Regions from separate parts of the Paraburkholderia sp. RL17-373-BIF-A genome, predicted to be linked through region 3. Evidence: predicted binding sites of a transcription regulator. Region 3 holds the regulator's gene; each other region holds the start of a gene.
What was found. Region 3 encodes LexA, which represses DNA repair genes until DNA is damaged. Its sites were predicted from a motif close to ACTGTATNNNNATACAGT; they were not measured.
Positions count from the first base shown of each region.

Region 1: a site for LexA is predicted at 4,370-4,387, ahead of imuA (translesion DNA synthesis-associated protein ImuA). Genes of this name have one in related genera too.
Region 2: a site for LexA is predicted at 2,479-2,496, ahead of P0D80_RS25790 (putative DNA modification/repair radical SAM protein). Genes of this name have one in related genera too.

Region 1 covers NZ_JARESO010000008.1:278,295-285,155, reverse strand. The annotation lists gene P0D80_RS13155 (glutathione S-transferase family protein) at 34-747, opposite strand; gene P0D80_RS13150 (glutathione S-transferase family protein) at 855-1,559, opposite strand; gene P0D80_RS13145 (TetR/AcrR family transcriptional regulator) at 1,758-2,333, shown strand; gene P0D80_RS13140 (hypothetical protein) at 2,604-2,729, opposite strand; gene P0D80_RS13135 (hypothetical protein) at 2,943-3,488, opposite strand; gene P0D80_RS13130 (hypothetical protein) at 3,753-3,971, opposite strand; gene P0D80_RS13125 (hypothetical protein) at 4,044-4,253, opposite strand; gene imuA (translesion DNA synthesis-associated protein ImuA) at 4,403-5,110, shown strand; gene P0D80_RS13115 (Y-family DNA polymerase) at 5,040-6,509, shown strand; gene P0D80_RS13110 (error-prone DNA polymerase) at 6,516-6,861, shown strand, end outside.
Region 2 covers NZ_JARESO010000022.1:65,638-72,498, forward strand. The annotation lists gene tadA (tRNA adenosine(34) deaminase TadA) at 1-470, opposite strand, end outside; gene P0D80_RS25775 (DnaJ family domain-containing protein) at 644-1,042, opposite strand; gene P0D80_RS25780 (hypothetical protein) at 1,304-1,537, shown strand; gene P0D80_RS25785 (2'-5' RNA ligase family protein) at 1,581-2,186, opposite strand; gene P0D80_RS25790 (putative DNA modification/repair radical SAM protein) at 2,509-3,717, shown strand; gene P0D80_RS25795 (UdgX family uracil-DNA binding protein) at 3,727-5,199, shown strand; gene P0D80_RS25800 (Ohr family peroxiredoxin) at 5,411-5,926, opposite strand; gene P0D80_RS25805 (SDR family oxidoreductase) at 5,950-6,705, opposite strand.
Region 3 covers NZ_JARESO010000025.1:95,562-102,422, forward strand. The annotation lists gene cysW (sulfate ABC transporter permease subunit CysW) at 1-140, opposite strand, end outside; gene cysT (sulfate ABC transporter permease subunit CysT) at 137-1,039, opposite strand; gene P0D80_RS27895 (sulfate ABC transporter substrate-binding protein) at 1,178-2,218, opposite strand; gene lexA (transcriptional repressor LexA) at 2,532-3,182, shown strand; gene P0D80_RS27905 (hypothetical protein) at 3,255-3,599, shown strand; gene P0D80_RS27910 (DUF2939 domain-containing protein) at 3,707-4,375, shown strand; gene P0D80_RS27915 (universal stress protein) at 4,425-4,889, opposite strand; gene nodI (nodulation factor ABC transporter ATP-binding protein NodI) at 5,177-6,091, shown strand; gene P0D80_RS27925 (ABC transporter permease) at 6,186-6,861, shown strand, end outside.

The sequences.
Region 1 (6,861 bases), on a different contig from region 3:
CTATCCCGGAGAGCTCCTTCCCTGCTGTTTGCTTTACTTTCCTTGTGGATGGTCCAGTTCAGGGATACCACTCTGACGGTCAGCGTAGGCCGCCTTGAAGCTCGGGCGTTGTTGCCAGCGTTTCCAGTACGCGTCCAGGAACTCGAAACGCTCGTCAAGCGGGGTGGCGTTCACCGGGAACTTGGAGAACGCGATTGCGGTGGCCAGCGTGATGTCGGCGAAGGTGGGTTCGTCACCGCCGAGCAACCATTCGCGCCCGTCTGAGAGGTGCTTGTTGACCAGTGCTGCATGGGCGAGTGCTTCCTTGCGGCTGTGTTCACCCCAAGCCTCGTTCTTCGTTAATTCAAGCTTGAAACCGAGCCCGGTGTGCAGCACGTGGAAAGCCGTGACTATCCGATAGAGGATATGAACCCAGATACGGTTATCCCACATGTTGTCGAGGCCCTGTTCCAGCGGGGTCTCGCCCATAATCTTCCGGCCCGGGAAAGTCTGGTCGAGATAGCGAACCACAGCGGCCGTCTCTGAAATAAAGCTGCCGTCCGCCAGCTGGAGCGTCGGCGTTTCGCCCCATGGATTCATCTTCAGGTGCCGCCAGCCGCGCTGCTCGCCAACCGGCGTCATATCGTAAATCGTCTCGTCGAAATGCTCGGCGATGCCTTTCTCGTACATGAAGAGCCGCAGGCGCTGCGGATTGGGGAATGCGGAGGGCGAAGTGAAGACTCGAAGTTTGGAAGAAGTTGGTGACATGGTATGGCTCCTAGGATTAAGGGGAATTCTGTCCCACAAACAGGCTACCAATCACTTGGTAGAATATTTGCGGAAAAAAAAGTGACCTGACTTGGTGCGGAATCGATTTAGAGGTTTGGGGGATTGTCGAGCTCTGGAATGCCGCTTTGACGGTCGGCATAGCCAGCCTTGAAGCTCGGGCGTTGTTGCCAGCGCTTCCAGTACGCGTCGAGGAACTCAAAACGCTCATCAAGCGGGGTGGCGTTCACCGGGAACTTGGAGAACGCGATTGCAGTTGCCAGCGTGATGTCGGCGAAGGTGGGTTCGTCGCCGCCGAGTAGCCAGTCGCGCCCATCCGACAGATGCTGGTTGACCAGGGCCGCATGGGCGAGTGCTTCCTTGCGGCTGTGTTCACCCCATGCTTCGTTCTTCGTCAGTTCAAGTTTGAAACCGAGTCCGGTGTGCAGCACGTGGAAGGCCGTGACGATTCGGTACAGGATGTGAACCCAGATGCGGTTGTCCCACATGTTGTCGAGGCCTTGCTCCAGCGGGGTCTCGCCCATAATCTTCCGGCCCGGGAAAGTCTGGTCGAGATAGCGAACCACGGCCGCCGTCTCCGAAATAAAGCTGCCGTCGGCCAGTTGGAGCGTCGGCGTTTCACCCCACGGATTCATCTTCAGGTGCCGCCAGCCGCGCTGCTCGCCAACCGGCGTCATATCGTAAATCGTCTCGTTGAACTGCTCGGCGATACCTTTCTCGTACATGAAGAGCCGCAGGCGCTGCGGGTTGGGGAAGGCAGAGGGCGAAGTGAAGACTTGAAGTTTGGACGACATGGTGCGACTCCTGAGGGTTATAGGACTCATTTCTACGAAGTAGGCTACCTGCCACTTGGTAGATTGGTGCGGTGCAAAAAAAGCAACTCGCGTTGCCGGGTGCTCACCACCAAGAAAGGCTACCTGCCACTTGGTAGGATGGACTTTATGAGATAGAATTGAGACTGTCAACACATTTTGCAAAAAGAGGTAGCGCCGGTGAAAACTGAAGGCGGTTCAAATTCGAGGGAGAACATCCTTGCTGCCGCGACAAAGGTCGCGGGGGCGCACGGGTACGGCGGGCTGAACTTCCGTGACATCGCGGCGGAAGTCGGCATCAAGGCCGCCAGCATCTACCATCACTTCCCCACAAAGGCCGAGCTGGGCGCCGAAGTGGCTAAACGTTATGCGGAGCAGTTTGCCGTGATGCTCGACGCGCGACTGTCTGCCACCGACGACCCGATTCTCAGCTTGCGCGGATACCCTGATACATTCAGGACGGCTCTGCAGAACGACAATCGCATGTGTCTATGCAGCTTCATGGCCGCTGAATATGATGACTTGCCGGACATGGTGAAGAAGGAAGTTCAGAGGTTCGCCGATGTGAACATCAGTTGGCTGGCGAAAGTGCTCGTTGCCGCCGGGGTGGTGAAGCCCGAGGAAAGCGCAGGCCGCGCGCGCGCCATTTACGCCGCCATTTCTGGCGCGCAGCTCATGGCGAGGGGGCGCGCTGATATAGCGGCCTACGATTCGCTGGTGGAGGACTATCGTAAAGCCGGTCTTCTTCCAAGCTAGCGGCTTGTTTGACCTGCGCACCACAAGCGACAAGTCCAATCATTCCGGGATGCACTAAAACCGCATCTGAACGTGAAACGGTGTCGTCCGAGGCCGGCGCGGACATCGGTCGCGCAAATGCGCCAAAATAGTGGTTCCGATGCGACGGACATGCTAGGGAGCGGCCCTTCGCGTCGTTTTGCTTGCTGCGAACCGTCCCGGTTTCAGGATGATTCCGTGCCGCAAGATGAACGTACGACGTCTCACAAAATTTGGGCGCCGAAAATGAATTTACTGCTTGAGCCGCCCGGCGTCGATGTCGGCTGTCTTCAATGCAGCGTCAATCATCTTCGGTTCTTGGCCGAAATCGAGCGACCACTCCTCACCATCACACCGCACGGTCATGCCGTTGTGCATCGATATGAGGTAGCGCGCCTTGTACAGTGCGTCGACAAGCTTCGAATCTCGTTGGGCCTCTTGGATGCTAGCTTGTGAAGAACGCTACACAAGGCTGAACAGGCGGACGCCGACGAGTGCCTCACGCCGAGCCGACAGCGAAAAGAGTTCAAATGCGTAGCGCACACCGTCAGGCTGGAAGGCTACCTATTGACGCTCAACGTTGCATCGCTCTCACCACTCCTTCGTGGTTTTGCTCAGAAACGTTCCAACCATTCCCACGCCAAGTCCGAATGAAGCGGTGGCTAAGCCGCCCGATGGAATCTCGGACCCGGCGTCAGCCGCTATAAGGGCTACGCCACCGAATCCCAAGGCAATCAGTTCCCATCGATTTCGGTTCTTCGCATCCTGCAAAGAAGCCGACGCCTGCGCGCTCGCCTTGCAGACAACATCCCGTGTATCGGTGATGTCCCTTTCAATGAGATTGGGGTCTGGCTTGTCAGTTATGTCCTTCCGGAAGTCGTATGCTCTATGGAGGACCTGTTTGGCAGCATCATCGCTCACGCCAATTTGTTTCAGCGCGCCTGACTCCGAGTCGACAAAACTTCCGGCGAAAGTACGCGCTGCTTGGAGAGCTTCGCGCTGTTCAGTGCCTCCGGATTTTCCGGCTTTCTTGTGGAGCGCCTTTTTGAAAGATTGGTCGTCGCTCAAGCGTTTTAATGCGGTGCATCCTTGCGAATAAGCCTTCGCAACTTCCTCTGGGCTGGAATTGCCGTTCAAGGAGTAGATGGCATTTGTCGCGTCTCCTAAGTAGCTGAGACTGGACTCGGCATGAGTTGTTGATATGAGCGACGATGCCGACACGGCGACGAGCGTAGCAACCGTTCTCCGAGCACAGTACATGGGCACCTCCGATTCACGGGACGAGCACCACGCGAAAAATGCGACACGGACGGCGGTACCCGAGTCCGTTATAGATTGATGACCCTAATTGTGCAAGGCGAGTTCTACGCAAACCGAAGCGCGGTTGCCGCGACCTCCTCGCTAGCCGTGGCTATCTACCCACGCTCGACACCACGAAAGGCCTACCAAGTCTGCTTCTTCGTCACTATCAAAAGCGCCGAGTACCCCGGATACCTCGACGACCTTGGTGTCGCGCGTGACCGTGCCGCTTCCTGCGAATTTCGCCGGCTGTGGGATGCCTTCCTGCTGCAAGATGGCATGACCCCACAGCGTGTATCCACCGTATTTCTCAGTTTGCATCTGCTGACCTCGAAGGACCTCTGAACCGATTCTTCCCGGTGATTGCCCGAGTTCGCGCGACTCGGCAAGCAGCTACTGCTTGAGGCGTTGAGTCTCGACTCCGGCCATCTTCAATGTGGCGTCAATCATCTTCAGCTCCTGGCCGAAATCGAGCGGCCATTCCTCGCCGTCGCACCGCACGGTCATGCCGTTGTGCATCGAAATCAGACTACGTGCCTTGTACAAGGCATCCACAAGTTTCGATTCGCGTTCGGCCTCCCGAACCCATTCATCTGCTCTCATGGTGGAACCTCCTCTGAGCAATGGAAGCAGGACATGAGGCCGAGCGATGGATGACGCACGGCCGTCGTTCCTCAAATAAAAGTGACAGTTCACGCCTACGAATTTGCGTGTACGATACTGTATAAATATACAGGTTTTTTTGTTGCCATATGTCCACCGCTACCGTCACGGCCGAAGAGATACACCCGTCCTTGTGGCGTGCGTCCCAGCTCGCGCGTGGCCGTGGGCGGGTCGTTGAGACCGGCTATCCCGCGCTGTCGGCCGAGCTCCCCGGCGGGGGCTGGCCAGTCGGTGCGCTCATCGACCTGATGGTGCAGCAGGCCGGGGTCGGTGAATTGCGACTGTTGCGCCCGGCACTCAGTGGTTCGGGCAACCGCCCTGTGGCGTTTGTGCAGCCGCCGCACACCCCGGACGGGCTTGGACTCAGCTACATCGGGCTTCCCATTGACCAGGTGTTGCGGGTGAAAGCGCAGAAGACCGCCGATGCGCTCTGGTCGGCGGAGCAGATTCTGCGGGCAGGCAGTTGCGGTGCGCTCATCTTCTGGGCGCAATACGCGCAGGCCTCATCGCTGCGACGCCTGCATTTAGCGGCGCAGTCATCCGAAACACTTTTCGTGATGGTCAGGCCTCTGGCAGCGGCACAGGACTCATCGCCCGCGCTTTTGCGGCTCGCTTTAAGACCATCCGCCGACGGTCTGACCGTTGACATTGTGAAACGACGAGGGCCAGCGCGCGCAGAGCCTCTGTCGATTCCCCTTCAACCCACTCCTGTATTGCTTTCCCGACATGCGCGTCTTTCTCGCCGTCCACTTGCCGAAGTTGCCGCTCGAGGTGTTCCGACCGAAGTGGTCATCTGAGCCCGCGCACGGAAGCGCTGTACTGGAGAAAGACAAAGTGGTCATCACAGACAGCACGGCTCGCGCAGCTGGCGTGCGCCTCGGGATGAAGCGCGGCGGAGTCCTGACACTGTCGTCGGAAACGGAGATGCATGAACGCGATGCCGCCAGGGAAGCGGCGGCACAGCGCGAGGTGGGTGTTGCCCTGATGCGCTTCTCACCGGAGGTCGCCTTGCTTGACGAAGCGACCGTCGTGGTTGAAGTCGGCGCGAGTCTACGCCTCTTTGGCGGGTTGCTCGCGTTGTGTCGGGAAGCGAAGTCCGTTCTCGGAACACTCGGGCTTACCGCCCGCATCAGCGCTGCGCCCACCGGCCAGGGTGGATGGCTCCTGGCGAAGTTCGGAAACCGGCGCGTACTCAAGCTGGCTTCCCTTGAACAACGACTAGCCGCTTTGCCGATGATGGCCGTTCCTGAGGTTCGTCCGTTCGGAGACTGGTTCTCCGGGCTCGGGTGCGAAACCATCGCCGATGTAAGACGCCTGCCACGCGCCGGCCTGCAGCGGCGATGTGGTGAGCGTCTGCTCGATTCGCTCGACCGCGCATTCGGCACCGCGCCCGAACTCTTTGACTGGCTCGAGCTGCCGCCCACTTTCTCCGCACGTATCGAAATGCCGGACCGTCTCGAGCATGCTGACGGCGCAGTGTTCGGTGCGCATCGACTCATCGTGCAATTGTGTGGCTGGCTTTGCGCCAAGCAGCTCGCGGTAACGGCGGTCAAGCTGCTGCTCGAGCATGAACGTGGGCGCGACGCTATCGAGCCGACAACCATCGACATTGCACTTGGTGAGCCAACCTGGAAGGAGGAGCACCTCGTCAGGCTACTGAAGGAGCGGTTGCACCGGATTGAACTGGCTGCACCGGTCATCGCGCTGCGACTCGATGCGTCCAGAGTGGAATCCGCAGCGCCGGCATCTGACACGCTATTCCCGGAGCCGGGAGGTTCGAAGGAAGACCATGCGCGGCTCCTCGAGTTACTTGTTGCGCGGCTCGGAGAGGACAACGTTCTTCGGCCCGCGCCGACTGCCGACCATCGCCCGGAGGTCGCCAACCGGTGGGTGCCGGTGACACACAAGTCGAAGCAGGAAGCACTTCCGCAGGGTCTGCCGAGACCGACATGGATGCTGGACAGTCCGGTGCGGCTGCTGATGCGTCAGCATCGCCCCTTCTATGGGTCTCCATTGAGGATGGTGTCTCCCGGCGAACGCATTGAGGCTGGCTGGTTTGATGGTGAGCTTGTGACCCGCGATTATTTCGTTGCACAGGCGGAAGACCAGAGTTGCTACTGGATATATCGCGAGCGTGTCAGCAGCCGCGACGCGGAGGAAGAGCAGCGGTGGTTTCTTCACGGACTGTTCGGCTGATGCGCCATGGACACCATCTTCAATGTCCTGCCGGCGTATGCCGAGCTTTTCTGCCTCTCGAATTTCAGCTTCCTGCATGGCGCTTCTCATGCGGAAGAGCTCTCCGAGCGCGCGGCACAGCTTGGCTATTCGGCATTGGCCGTCACCGACGAATGTTCGCTAGCCGGTGTGGTGCGTGCGCACGTCGCCGCGAAGGAAGCAAAGCTGCCGTTTATCGTCGGCTCGTTCTTCCGATTGGTCAATGCCGACGGCTCGCCTGCATTCGGAATTATCCTGCTCGCCAGAAACCGCGAGGGGTACGGCAACCTGTCTGAACTGATTTCGCTCGCGCGCACCCGGGCAACCAAGGGCG
Region 2 (6,861 bases), on a different contig from region 3:
CGCCGCTCGGCAAAAAACGACTTGAGCGCGGCGCCACATTCATTTTCGAGCACGCCGCCGACCACCGTGGTGTGATGATTCAACTGCGGATTCGCGAAGGCATCGACGACACTGCCGCACGCGCCGGTTTTCGGATCGCGTGCCCCGAACACGACACGGGCGATGCGCGCGTGCATGATCGCGCCCGCGCACATCAGGCACGGCTCGAGGGTTACGTAGAGTTCGCAGCCCGGCAGACGGTAGTTCTCGACGGCCTGCGCCGCGGCGCGCAACGCGGCCATTTCCGCATGCGCCGACGGGTCGTGCCCGCCGATCGGGTGATTGAAACCTGTGGCGATGACTTCGTCGCCGCGCACGAGGACTGCGCCGACGGGCACTTCGCCGGCAGCGCGCGCCTCTTCGGCGGCGGCTTGCGCCAGCGCCATGAAGCGTCGATCGCGCTCCGGGACTTCGGGAACAGCGGGAAATATGAACGGCTCGCCAGGCGTGGGATCTGAACTCGCCGAGGCGGCGGCAGCGCCCGGCTCGGCCGTAGTCAGTTCAGCGACACCGCTGATCGAGGCCTGAGAACCCTGCGTACTCAGCACATCGCGAGACTCAACAGAATCCGAATCCGGCAAGGCGGCGTGGGCAAGCGGCTCGCTCACTGCGAACCCGCGTCTGCCGTATTGAGGTTGCCGGCGCGCTCGGACAGCCGCTCGGCAATGCGCCGGCAGTACTCGCGCGGCAGAACCAGCGGCCCGCCACGCAATGATTCAAGTGCCATATCCAGCGCCAGCATGCGCGCCTGGAGACGGCAACGGGTAGCCTGGTCGCTCACGGCATTCAACTCCGCTTGCAGGTCGCGCAACGCGCGCAACTGCTCGACAGCGGGCGGCACGAAGCCCGCATTCTTCAAAATCCGGTTGGCGACGCGCACTTCTTCGGGGACCAGAGCATCGTCGTCCAGCGACAGCGGCGCGCCCGCGCCAGGTAACTCGTCGAACTCGCCTCGCGCGGCGGCGGCAATACGCTGTTCGACTAACGCATCAAGCAATTTCATCTGCAATCCACTACGTTGCGGCCCAAGCATTCTATCAGGGAGCGCACGATCGTTCCGCTTCTCGAACCGACGAAACCTCCTACGTTTTCAGATTCTGCGTATTTGAGGGACATAGGGTCGTGCGCTAGCCTCAGCGATTCCCGGCTGTGCCGCATGCCGCCCCTTTTTCTCCGCACAAACATGACAGAAGACTTTCAACGAACGACGCCGTTCGCGCCTTTGCCCGCCGCTCCCCAAAGACACTGAAGTTATGAAATCCCGATGACCAACTCAAGCCTTACCTGCGCCACCATCGGTTTCGACGCCGGCAACAGCCCGCATGCCGCTCCCGATCTCGCACACCTCGGCGAACGCATTCGCAAACCGAGATTGCGCGCAACGCTAGCCGCCGTGGCCATGTCGCTCGCGCTATCCGGTTGTGGCGTGTTCTGCGGCGGCGCGGGCGGCAGCGGTGGCGGCTTCGCCGGCGGTTGCGCGACGGGCATGCGGTTCTAGCCCGGCGCGATCGACACGCCGCCGTCACCTTGGGCGACGCGCGCTATGACTCGGCGCCCGCTAAAGTCCATCGAGCCAACGCGACATGCCGCGTACGCCCGAGCAAACTGTGCATCAACGCAAACTCACGCACGTTCCAGCATATCGGGTCAACGGGACGCGCCGCGGCCCATGGCATGCCGTACGCCAGTGTGACATGCGGTATGTAGCGCGCCGCCGATGAGACGGCGTGGTCCCCCAAACCAGCGTCCTGCAATGCATGGCCCAAAGCGCCGTGCAGCATGTGCAGGCCAGCGACGCCCTCGCCTCCGCCCAGCACCAGCGGTCCCGGTCGCGGCTTCGACGCAAAGCTGACCGCCGTATCGAATTCGACGCTGAACGGCTCCATTTTGATCGAGGCGGCCGCCTGCATCGCCGCGTCGACTCGCTTCTGCGGCAAACCGCCCGCGAAATTTCCCAGATGATGCAAGGTGACATGCAGACGGCCCGCCGCAAGCGGCTTACTCCGCGCGCGCGTCTCCCCGCAAAGCTGTTGCGCGAGCTTCGCGATGCTGGCCGCTGTCGTGGCATCGGGAAACACGGCGAAGAACAGACCGTCTGTGGGCGTTGGCGGCGCCTCGAGCCCAGGCAGCCAGAGTTGTTCAGGCATGGCGTTCCTGACCGGATAAAGCCGGCATGTAGATGAATCTCCGTTCATTGTGCGGGCTCACCCGCGTACTTGATCTATTCAGACCGCTCGCCGGTGCGAGGTTCCGCGATCGTCTTGTTATTAATCCCATCGCGCCGCTGGAGCTGCAAGCAAGCGCAACGCCGTTCGGCATACGCCCGATTCCCGTTGTATTGCTTCAGCTCGCCCCGTTTGTTCACCGGGCGCGCCCCCGTGGAACAACGCCCGCTTCTCATTAAAAACCGCTTGCAGTCACGACCCGCCCACGTACAATACTGTACATCCATACAGTATTGGCGGCAACGTGGAACTGCTCAAAAAGCTGGAAGTATTGGCCGACGCGGCGAAGTACGACGCGTCATGCGCAAGCAGCGGCGCACCCAAGCGCGGCTCTCGCGGCATTGCCGGTCTGGGCGCCAGCACCGGCGCGGGCATTTGCCACAGTTTCACGCCGGACGGGCGCTGCGTCTCGCTGCTGAAAATTCTGCTCACCAATTTCTGTTTGTACGACTGTCAGTACTGCGTCAACCGGCGCTCGAGCAACGTGCCGCGCGCACGCTTCACGCCCGAGGAGGTCGTCGAACTGACGCTGGATTTCTATCGGCGCAATTACATCGACGGACTGTTTCTGAGTTCCGGAATCATTCGGTCATCGAACTACACGATGGAACAGCTCGTGCGCGTCGCCCAGTCTTTGCGTGAGGATCATCAGTTTCGCGGCTATCTTCATCTGAAGACGATTCCCGACGCCGATCCGCAATTGATTGCGCAAGCCGGGCGCTATGCCGACCGCTTGAGCGTGAACATCGAACTGCCCACCGACGGCAGCCTCGCGCGGCTCGCGCCGGAAAAGAACGTCCGCACCATCAAGCTCGCCATGGGCTCGATCCGTCTTGCGCAGGAAGAGGCGCATAGCGACGCCAGAGCGCCGAAGTTCACGCCCGCGGGTCAAAGCACGCAGATGATCGTCGGCGCGGATCAGACGAACGACAGCACGATCTTGCAAACCGCCGCGACGCTCTACGGAGCGTACAAGCTCAAGCGCGTGTACTACTCCGCCTTCAGCCCAATTCCCGATAGCCCTTCCGCATTGCCCGCTCAGGCGCCGCCGTTGTTACGCGAACATCGCCTGTATCAGGCCGATTTCCTGATGCGCGGCTACGGCTTCAGTGCGGACGAGTTGTTCGAACAACCCGGCAACCTCTCGCTCGATATCGATCCGAAGCTCGCGTGGGCGTTGGCGCATCGCGAGCAGTTTCCGGTCGACCTGAACCGCGCGCCGCTGCGCATGATCGCGCGTGTGCCGGGCATCGGCATGCGCAACGCGAAACGCCTGGTCGAGCTACGGCGTTCGCGGCGTGTGCGCTACGAGGACCTCGTGCGGCTGCGTTGTCCGCTGGAGAAGATCAAGCCGTTTGTCGTGACGCAGGACTATCGCGCGGCGCTGCATGACGCGTCGTCGGCGCGATTGCGCCGGGTGTTGGCGCCGCCGGTGCAACTGGCGTTGTTGTGACGCGTCGCGATGCGTTCCATCGTTATCGAAGATCATTTCGCCGCGTGGCGCGCCGCGTCGCTTGGCGCTTTGGGCGAAGGCCTCGCGCCGGAGACGATCGAATGGCGCGTCAAGCAGGAACCTGAGTCGTCGCAAGAGCAGGCGCTGTTCGACTATGGCGCGACATCCCAAGCAGCGGAGCCCCGACCCTCTGCCGTGCATGTTTCAAAGGAACTGGCAGCGCTATTGCAAGACGCCGCGCTGTATCGCGAATCACAGCGCTGGGCGTTTTTATACAAGGTGCTGTGGCGTTGGCAGCACGGCGACCGCTCGGTCGCCTCGCCGGCAGACGCAGATGGCGCACAACTCCATCGCATGGCCAAAAGCGTGCGGCGTGCCAAGCACGACATGATCGCGTACGTGCGGTTTCGCAAGCAGACGTCAGCGTCGGCGTCAGCGGTGCAGACACCCGAATACATCGCCTGGTACGAGCCCGAGCATGATGTCCTGGCGTGGGCCGCGGAACATTTTGCGCAACGCATGGGACGCTCGACCTGGATGATCACGACGCCGCGCGGCGCGGCCTTCTGGGACGGTCAGCAACTGCATCTGGAGCAACGCCGCGCCCTGCCCGGCGACCATCGTCGCGATACCGCGGACGAAGCCGAGGCGTTATGGCTCGCCTATTACCGCAGCACGTTCAATCCGGCGCGACTGAACGAAGCGGCGCTCGAGCAGCACATGCCGGTACGCTTCTGGAAAGGCTTGCCGGAGGGCCATCTGATCCCCGCCATGATCAGTGAAGCGAAAAGCGGCGCGCGCCGCGTGGCGCAGGCGAGCGGCGTCGGCGCGCTGGCCGGCAAAACCATTCCGATCGAAGCGGACATGGCGCAGCCGGTCCGCGATCAACCTTCGTCGCTCGATGCATGCCGACGTTGCGACCTGTGGCGTAATGCGACGCAAGCTGTCGGCAGTTCGGGGCCGAGCGGCGCGCGCATCATGCTGATCGGCGAGCAGCCCGGCGATCAGGAAGATCTGAGTGGTCAACCGTTCGTCGGGCCGGCGGGGCAATTGTTGACGATAGCGATCACGCGCGCCGGGCTATCGCGCGACCAGATTTATCTGACCAACGCGGTGAAGCATTTCAAATGGGAACCCCGCGGCAAACGCAGGCTGCACAAAACGCCGGGACAGCGTGAGATCGAAGCGTGTTCTTACTGGCTCGAACGTGAGTTGCGCACAGTGCGCCCGGCGGTGATCGTCGCGCTCGGCGCTACTGCACTCACCGCCTTGTTGCGTGGCAAAGTCAGCCTGAGAGACCATCTTGATGCGCCGTTCAAAGTGGAAGGCGGCTGGGGCATCGCCACCTATCATCCGTCGTTCGCGTTACGGCAGCAGAACGACGCGGACCGCGACAAAGTATTGGCCGACATCAGCAAGGCGCTCATCCGGGCGCGTGAGTTGGCCGAATCCGCCACGCCGGCTGGCACTAAAGAGCAGTAAACAAAAAATGACGCCGCGGCGCCCTCTTTCGTGCCGTTAGTTCGCTGAATTTATTCCTGCTGGAACGTCACCGGGCAAAGCACCCTTGACGTGGCGACAGCTGAATTTATATCCAGATACGCGTCTAGAACATTCGCAATACAACGATCTAACGAGCCGGATAAAGCTCCGCTTTTGCTCTAACAACGTCTGAGAGCGCCTGCTCCCAGCATCACGATTCCCCGGCATCATCCTGCCGCACCAGCGCGACGACATTCTCGATTCCCTGCCGCGCCATCTTGGTGTAAGGGCAAAAGCGTTCGCTGTTGCGAACCAGTTCTTCGGCGACAACACGCTCGACACCTGGCAATCGAACACGGGTCTGCGCGCTCAGAATGAACAGACCGTCCATCGGGTCACGGCCAAAATCGACGGTGACTTGCACCGAGGCATCGGGAATCGGAATGCTCGCCTGTGCCGCAAGCAGACTCAGCGCGCCATGAAAGCAGGCCGCGTAACCCGCCGCGAACAGCTGCTCGGGATTGGTGCCGCCGCCGGGCCCGCCCAGCGCCTTCGGCAATCGCAAATGGACTACGAGATTGCCGTCGTCAGAAGGGGCGATGCCCGACGCGCGCCCGTGCCCCGCGTCCCCGCCTGTTACGGTGACGGTAGTCGAGTACAGCGTTTGGAGGTCGCGCCCGTGATACTTGTCGAGCAGCGTCAGCGGCGGTGGACGCAACGTGGTCATGGCGCGTCTCCTAAGCTCGTGGCTTATTTCGCGGCTTGCGTCTGGGCGAACCACGCCTCGAAGGTCATCGTACCGAGACGCGGGTTTGCGCCCGGGACGAGCGTGTCATCCTGCAACCTTGCGCCGAAATAACGGGCCTGTGGGTCTTCGGCGACCTTGCGCGAATCGTGCGTTGCCAGGAGGAAACGCTGCACCATGTCGGCGAGCCGCACGCGTTCCGGGCCCGCGATCTCCGCGATGCCGTTGCGCGGTTCGCCCGCCGCAAAGTCCGCGACGGCTGCCGCCACATCATCCGATGCGATCGGCTGGAAGAATGCCGGAGACAGCCTGATGGTCTGGCCGTCGCTACCCGATTGCGCGATGCCGCCAAGAAACTCGAAGAACTGGGTCGAATGGACGATCGTGTACGGCACGCCCGATTCGCGGATCAGCTTTTCCTGAGCGATCTTGCCGCGGAAATAGCCGCTTTCCGCAAGCCTGTCGGTGCCGACGACAGAAAGCGCGACGTGATGCTGTACGCCGGCGGCAATCTCCGCCGCAAACAGATTGCGTCCGGCCGTCTCGAAGAACTCGAGCACGGCGGCATCTTCGAACGACGGGGAATTGGCCAGATCGACCACGACATTCGCGCCCGCCAACACCTCCTTCAGGCCTTCGCCAGTGATGGTGTTCACGCCCGATGCGGGCGACGCGGCAACGACCGCATGACCGCGCGCGCGCAGATTCTTGACGACTTTGCTACCGATGAGTCCCGTGCCACCAATCACGACGATCTTCATGATGTCTCTCCATGAGCTTGTGCGCGGCTCTCGCGCCGCCGCCAATTGTTCGACTCCGGCTTTGCATCGCAGTGCGGAAGGTGCGGATGGGTTTGCCGGTGCTGTGCCGGACGGGCCGCGATTCGCGTGCCGTCCGTACAGAAAGCATGGTAGGCA
Region 3 (6,861 bases):
GCGACGCCGGTCAGAATCCAGCGCACAACGGGCGGCTCGGTGACCGGATCGGGCCGGCGCGCGACGTTCAGCGGCGCGCGCGGTGCCACGGCTACAGCGTTGTTCACGCCATTTACTTCGTTCACGGCGCGGCGGCTCATTGCGCACCTCCGCCGACACCGATCGCCGCGACACTCGCAGCAGCAGGCGCCGGGCCTGCACCGCCGCGACTCGTGCGGCGCTGCAAATACCACTGCAAAGTGTTGATGAAGAGCAGCATCAGGAACGACACGACCAGCATCACCACCGCCAGCGCCGTCGCGCCCGCATAATCGTATTGCTCCAACTTGGTGATGATGAGCAGCGACGTGATTTCCGACTTCATCGGCACATTGCCGGCGATGAAAATCACCGAACCGTACTCGCCGAGCGCACGGGCGAATGCCAACGCGAAGCCCGTCAACAAGGCAGGAAACACCGCCGGCAACACCACGCGGCGAAACGTCAGCCAGCGCGAGGCGCCGAGGCACGCCGCCGCTTCTTCCTGTTCACGCTCGAACTCTTCGAGCACCGGCTGCACCGTGCGCACGACAAACGGCAAGCCGATGAACGTCAGCGCGACCAGCACGCCCGCGGGCGTAAAAGCGATCTTCAGGCCGAGCGGTTCGAGGAACTGCCCGATCCAGCCGTTGCCCGCGTACACGGCCGCGAGCGAAATGCCGGCGACCGAGGTGGGCAGCGCGAACGGCAGATCGACCACGGCGTCGACGATACGTTTGAACGGGAACGTGTAGCGCACCAGCACCCACGCCACCAGAAAACCGAACACCGCGTTGATCAGCGCGCCGCCGAGCGCGGAAAAGAAGGTGAGCCGATACGACGCGAGCACGCGCGGCGAACTCACCGCGCGCACGAACTGGCTCCAGTCGAGCGTCGCGGTCTTGAGAAAGGTCGCCGCAAGCGGAATCAGCACCACGAGGCTCAGATAAGCCACCGTGATGCCGAGTGTCAGGCCAAAACCGGGCAACGCGCTCGGTTTTCGGAAGGTCAACGTCGTCATGCTCGTTACTCGTTCAGGTTGATGCTCGTGTTGCCGGCCGCCGGGCCCTGGCGGCCAAAAGCGCGCCCATGGGCGCGCTTGGGAGTGACGCGTTGCCGCGCCGCTTCGTTGCCTATGCCGGTTCCGGCATCGGCAGTGTTATTGCGGTTGATAGATCGAATCGAACACGCCGCCATCGGCAAAGTGCGTCTTCTGCGCGTTGGCCCAGCCGCCGAACGAATCGTCCACCGTGTACAGCTTCAGCTTCGGAAACTTGGCGGTCAGCTCAGCCGGCACCTTGTTCGAACGCGGACGGTAGAAGTTCTTCGCCGCGATCTCCTGCCCTTGCTCGCTATACAGGAAGTTCAGATACGCTTCGGCGACCTTGCGCGTGCCGTGCTTGTCGACGACCTTGTCCACCACGGCGACCGGCGGCTCCGCCAGAATGCTGACCGACGGCACCACGATCTCGAACTTCTCCGGACCAAATTCCTTCAGCGACAGGAATGCTTCGTTTTCCCACGCGATCAGCACGTCGCCGATACCGCGTTGCACGAAGCTGGTGGTCGCGCCACGCGCGCCCGAATCCAGCACGCCGGCGTTCTTATAGAGCTTGCCGACGAACTCCTTGGCCTTCTGATCATTGCCGCCCGGTTGATGCTCGGCATACGCCCAGGCCGCGAGGTAGTTCCAGCGCGCGCCGCCCGAGGTCTTCGGATTCGGCGTGACGATCGACACGCCCGGCTTGGTCAGATCGTCCCAATCCTTGATGTGCTTCGGGTTGCCCTTGCGCACCAGAAACACGATCGTCGACGTGTACGGCGACGCGTTATCCGGCAAGCGCTTCTGCCAGCCCTTGTCCAGCAAACCCTTGCCGGCCAGTGCGTCGATATCGTATGCAAGCGCCAGCGTCACCACGTCGGCCTGCAGGCCGTCGAGCACCGAGCGCGCCTGGGCGCCCGAGCCGCCGTGCGACTGCTTGAAGGTGATCGTCTCGCCCGTCTTCGCCTTCCATTCCTTGCCGAACGCCTGGTTGACGTCCTGATACAGCTCGCGCGTCGGGTCGTAGGACACGTTCAGCAGCGTCGTGTCGGCGGCGTGCGCCTGCGCCATCACGCCGAGCGCGCCCGCCGCGCCCAATGCGAGTGCCGCGATCAGTTTTTTCGTCCTGCCTGCCAGCCCCGTACCTTGGTGATCCATGTCAACTTTCTCCGCGTTGTGTCCGCTGAAACAGCGTGTGGTGTCTTTTTACGTCGCGGTCACGTGCACATGAGCGCCAACTGGAGGCCAGTCTATCGAAGGGCTTTCATCATTAAAAATAATGTTTCTTCATTCTTTAATACGCAAAAGTGGTAATGACAGCTGGATAAGGCGTTGCGGCAGGAAAACGGGTGTTTGAGCGTCGCTTGACGGCGCTGGAACGACACCCTTCACCCCGAACTTAAAGTAAAGCTTGAATTGCGCCGAATACTGTATAAAAATACAGTCACCTGTTCATACATACAGTGGCGCCATGACCAAACTCACCGCACGACAGCAGCAGGTTTTCGATCTGATCCGCAGGGCTATCGAACGCACCGGCTTTCCGCCCACCCGCGCGGAGATCGCCGCCGAGCTGGGTTTCAGCTCGGCCAACTCGGCAGAAGAACATCTGCGCGCGCTGGCTCGCAAGGGCGTGATCGAACTCGCGGCCGGCGCATCGCGCGGCATTCGCCTGCTGGCCGGCCCGGAAGACTCGCCGCATCAGTTCACGCTGCCGCACGCCAGCATCATGCAACTGTCGCTGCCGCTCATCGGGCGGGTTGCCGCAGGCAGCCCGATCCTCGCGCAGGAACATATCTCGCAGCACTACGCGTGCGACCCGGCGCTGTTCTCGAGCAAGCCCGACTACCTGCTGAAGGTGCGCGGGCTGTCCATGCGCGACGCGGGCATCTTCGACGGCGACCTGCTCGCGGTGCAAAAGCGCAGCGAAGCCAAAGACGGCCAGATCATCATTGCCCGGCTTGGTGACGACGTCACGGTCAAGCGCCTGAAGCGCCGGCCGAACGGGCTCGAGCTGATCGCCGAGAACCCCGATTACGAAAACATCTTCGTTGAAACCGGCAGTGCGGAGTTCGCGCTGGAGGGTATCGCCGTGGGGCTGATCCGCCCCGGCGAGTTTTAACCCTCTCGCCCGTTCGACAAAATAAGAAGCCGCGCCAACGCCGCATCAACGTTGCATCGCCTGGAGAGTCTCATGGAACGTCTTGCCCGCCTGCTGCCCTTTCGCCAGTTCGGTCGTCTGCGCCATCTTCGCAAGCTGGTGCCCTGCTCATTGATCGAGGCGGCCACGCTCGGCACGCCGTCGCTGTTCGACTCGCCGGAGGCCGCGCCGAGCCTGCCGTCGTCGATGCCGGCATTTGCCCGCGTGTCGTTGAATTCGGGCTTGAATACGGCCGAACCGGCGCGTCGCGCACCGGTGCGGGTTTATCACGGGCCGTCGCGTCTGATCATGGTCGGCACGATGGACGCGGTTTGCCGCATGATCGACCGCTGCATCGCCGATGAAGCCAACGTGCATGGGGCGGTGTTCGAGTCTTGAGGGGTCTTGAAGGGTCTTGAACGGGACAGCGAGAGATGTATTGCGTGGGATCGTTTTCGCGTGGCTGCGGTCCACGTTAGATCACACCTGATGGAGAGTCCCACTCGATGGCAGTTTCAAAACGTACCAAACGCGGCAGCAAGCGCGGCATGCATGGCGGCGCCACCCGGCCGCTGATAGTCACGCTGATCGTGATCGTGGTGATCGCCGCGCTGGGGTTTGCTTACGCGACACCGTACATCGCGCTGAACAATCTCAAACGCGCGGCCGATGCGCGCGACGCGCAAACCGTCAATCAGTATGTCGACTTCCCCGCGTTGCGTGAGAGCCTGAAGGAGCAAGTCGCCGGCTTGCTGACACGGCGGCTTGGCGCGCACAGCAACGGCAATCCATTGGCCGCCATTGGCGCGATGATCGGCGTTGCGTTGATCGGTCCGCTCGTGGATGCGTATGCCACACCGGACGGCGTGGCGGCCTTGCTGAACGGCATGCCGCCGCGCGGCGATCCGGGCGAGCGACCGCCCGCGCCCCCGGCCGCAAATAATCCGCCGGACGCCGCTGCGACCGCACCTGCGCCTGCAGCTCCCGCAAACGGCAACGCGGCCAATGTCAACTCCGCGCCACCGCAACCGCCGCAAACCACGGCGGGCTATCGCGGCCTCAACGAGTTCGTCGTCACGTACCAGCATGGCGCCGGCGACGCGCGTTACTCGGCGATCTTCCAGCGCGAGGGCGTATTCACGTGGAAGCTGGCCGCGGTCAACCTGAACGAGTGATCACCTGATGCCGTCAGGCCGAGGCGGCCGGTCGCGTGACTAGCCCGCCTCAAGCCGCCGCTTGCTGCTGCTCCTGCGCTGAAGAACACGCCACCAGAATGCTGCACGAGACACGGTCGAGCAGCGGCGTATTGCCCGCGCCCATCCACCATCGCGACAAGCCCGTGCGGCAGCGGTGGCCGACCACGACCAGGTCGACATGCAATTCATTGGCGAGGTTGGCAATCTCGTCGATCGGATGGCCGAACGCGAAATGCCCCTGGGCGCTCACGCCTCGCTCCGTGAGCCAGTCCACGCCTTCCTGCAGGATGTCGCGCGCGGTCTTTTCAAAACTGCCACAGGCCACGTCGGTCAACAGGCCCGCGCTTTGCGCAATGCTCGAACGCATGTCGACGACCGACAACAAGTGCGTTTCCGCTTTCAGATCCAACGCCAGGTCGGCGCCGCAACGTAGTGCTTTGCGGCCTTCACGCGAGCCGTCGTAGCACAGCAGGATTTTCTGGTAGCTCGCCATGATTTTTCTCCCTTCGCGCGGGACGCGCGATCTGAATTAATCATGGTGCGCCGCAATTCAGGTTGCAAGGGATGGAAAACGCTAACTGTGCGCTAACTGCCCCTTAACGACGCCCTAAACAGGTGCGCGAGCCGCCCGCGGGTCCTCCGCGCGCCGATGCCGCAGTGCAAGAAACCCGCTTCGGACTGTCGGGGGCGAACCAACAGCGTCCCGCCGATGCCCTAGAATAGGCGGCCTCCCCCGGCCATTCGCGTCATTCACGTCTTTTCCGGAGACTCGTTCGATCCATGCCCGAAGCCGCCATCGAATTTCATCAGGTCAAAAAAAGCTACGGCGAAAAAACGGTCGTCGATGGACTGTCGTTTCATGTCAACGCCGGCGAATGCTTCGGCCTGCTCGGCCCAAACGGCGCGGGCAAAACCACCACGTTGCGCATGCTGCTCGGTATCGCGGCGCCGGATGCGGGCAGGATCCGTCTGTGCGGCGAGCCGATCCCCGGCCGCGCGCGCGTGGCGCGGGCGCGCGTCGGCGTGGTGCCGCAGTTCGACAATCTCGATCCTGACTTCACGGTGCGCGAGAACCTGCTGGTGTTCGGCCGCTACTTCGGTCTGAGCGCCGCGCAATGCCGTGCGATGGTGCCGTCGCTGCTCGAATTCGCGCGGCTCGAGAGCAAGGCGGACGCGCGCGTGAGCGAATTGTCAGGCGGCATGAAGCGGCGCCTCACGTTGGCGCGCGCGCTCGTCAACGATCCCGATGTGCTGATCATGGACGAGCCGACCACCGGCCTCGATCCTCAGGCGCGGCATCTGATCTGGGAGCGGCTGCGCTCCTTGCTCGCGCGCGGCAAGACCATTCTGCTGACCACGCACTTCATGGAAGAAGCCGAACGGCTCTGCCACCGGCTGTGCGTGATCGAGGAAGGGCGCAAGATCGCGGAAGGCGCGCCGAGCGCGTTGATCGCATCCGAGATCGGTTGCGATGTGATCGAGATCTTCGGGCCCGATCCGGTGGCGTTGCGCGATGAACTGGCGCCGCTCGTCGAGCGCACCGAGATCAGCGGCGAGACGCTGTTCTGCTATGTCAACGACGCGCAGCCGGTGCATGCGCGGCTCAAGCAGCGCGCGGATCTGCGCTATCTGCATCGACCGGCGAATCTGGAGGATGTGTTCCTGCGGCTCACCGGTCGCGAGATGCAGGATTAGAGGCGCATCGAGACCGGACTCGCACGCAACGCGCTACAGATACAAAGACACCCCAAAAGGAAGTTCCGTAGAGGAACACCGCACGAGACACGCAATGGACGCACGCACTTACGAAACCCCGGGCGATACGCCGTCGAAACAGGAAGCCTTCGCCGCCTTTCCCGCGAACGCAAGCAACTGGATCGCCGTGTGGCGCCGCAACTATCTGGTGTGGAAGAAGCTCGCGATCGCCTCGATGTTCGGCAACCTGGCCGATCCGATGATCTATCTGTTCGGCCTCGGCTTCGGGCTGGGGCTGATGGTGGGGCATGTCGACGGCGTGTCGTATATCGCGTTTCTTGCGGCGGGCACGGTGGCCTCGAGCGTGATGATGTCGGCGAGTTTCGAGTCGATGTATTCGGGCTTCTCGCGCATGCACGTGCAGCGCACCTGGGAAGCGATCATGCATACGCCGCTGACACTCGGCGACATCGTGCTCGGCGAGGTGATCTGGGCAGCCAGCAAGGCGGCGCTCTCGGGCGCGGCGATCATGCTGGTGGCCGGCGCATTGGGCTACGCGAATTTTCCGTCGATGCTGCTGGCGTTGCCGGTCATTGTGCTGACCGGGCTCGCGTTTGCGAGCGTCGCGATGGTCGTGACGGCGCTTGCGCCTTCGTACGACTTCTTCATGTTTTACCAGACGCTGGTGTTGACGCCGATGCTGTTGTTATCCGGCGTGTTCTTTCCCGTGTCGCAACTGCCCGCAGTGGCGCGAGGCGCCACCCAGCTGT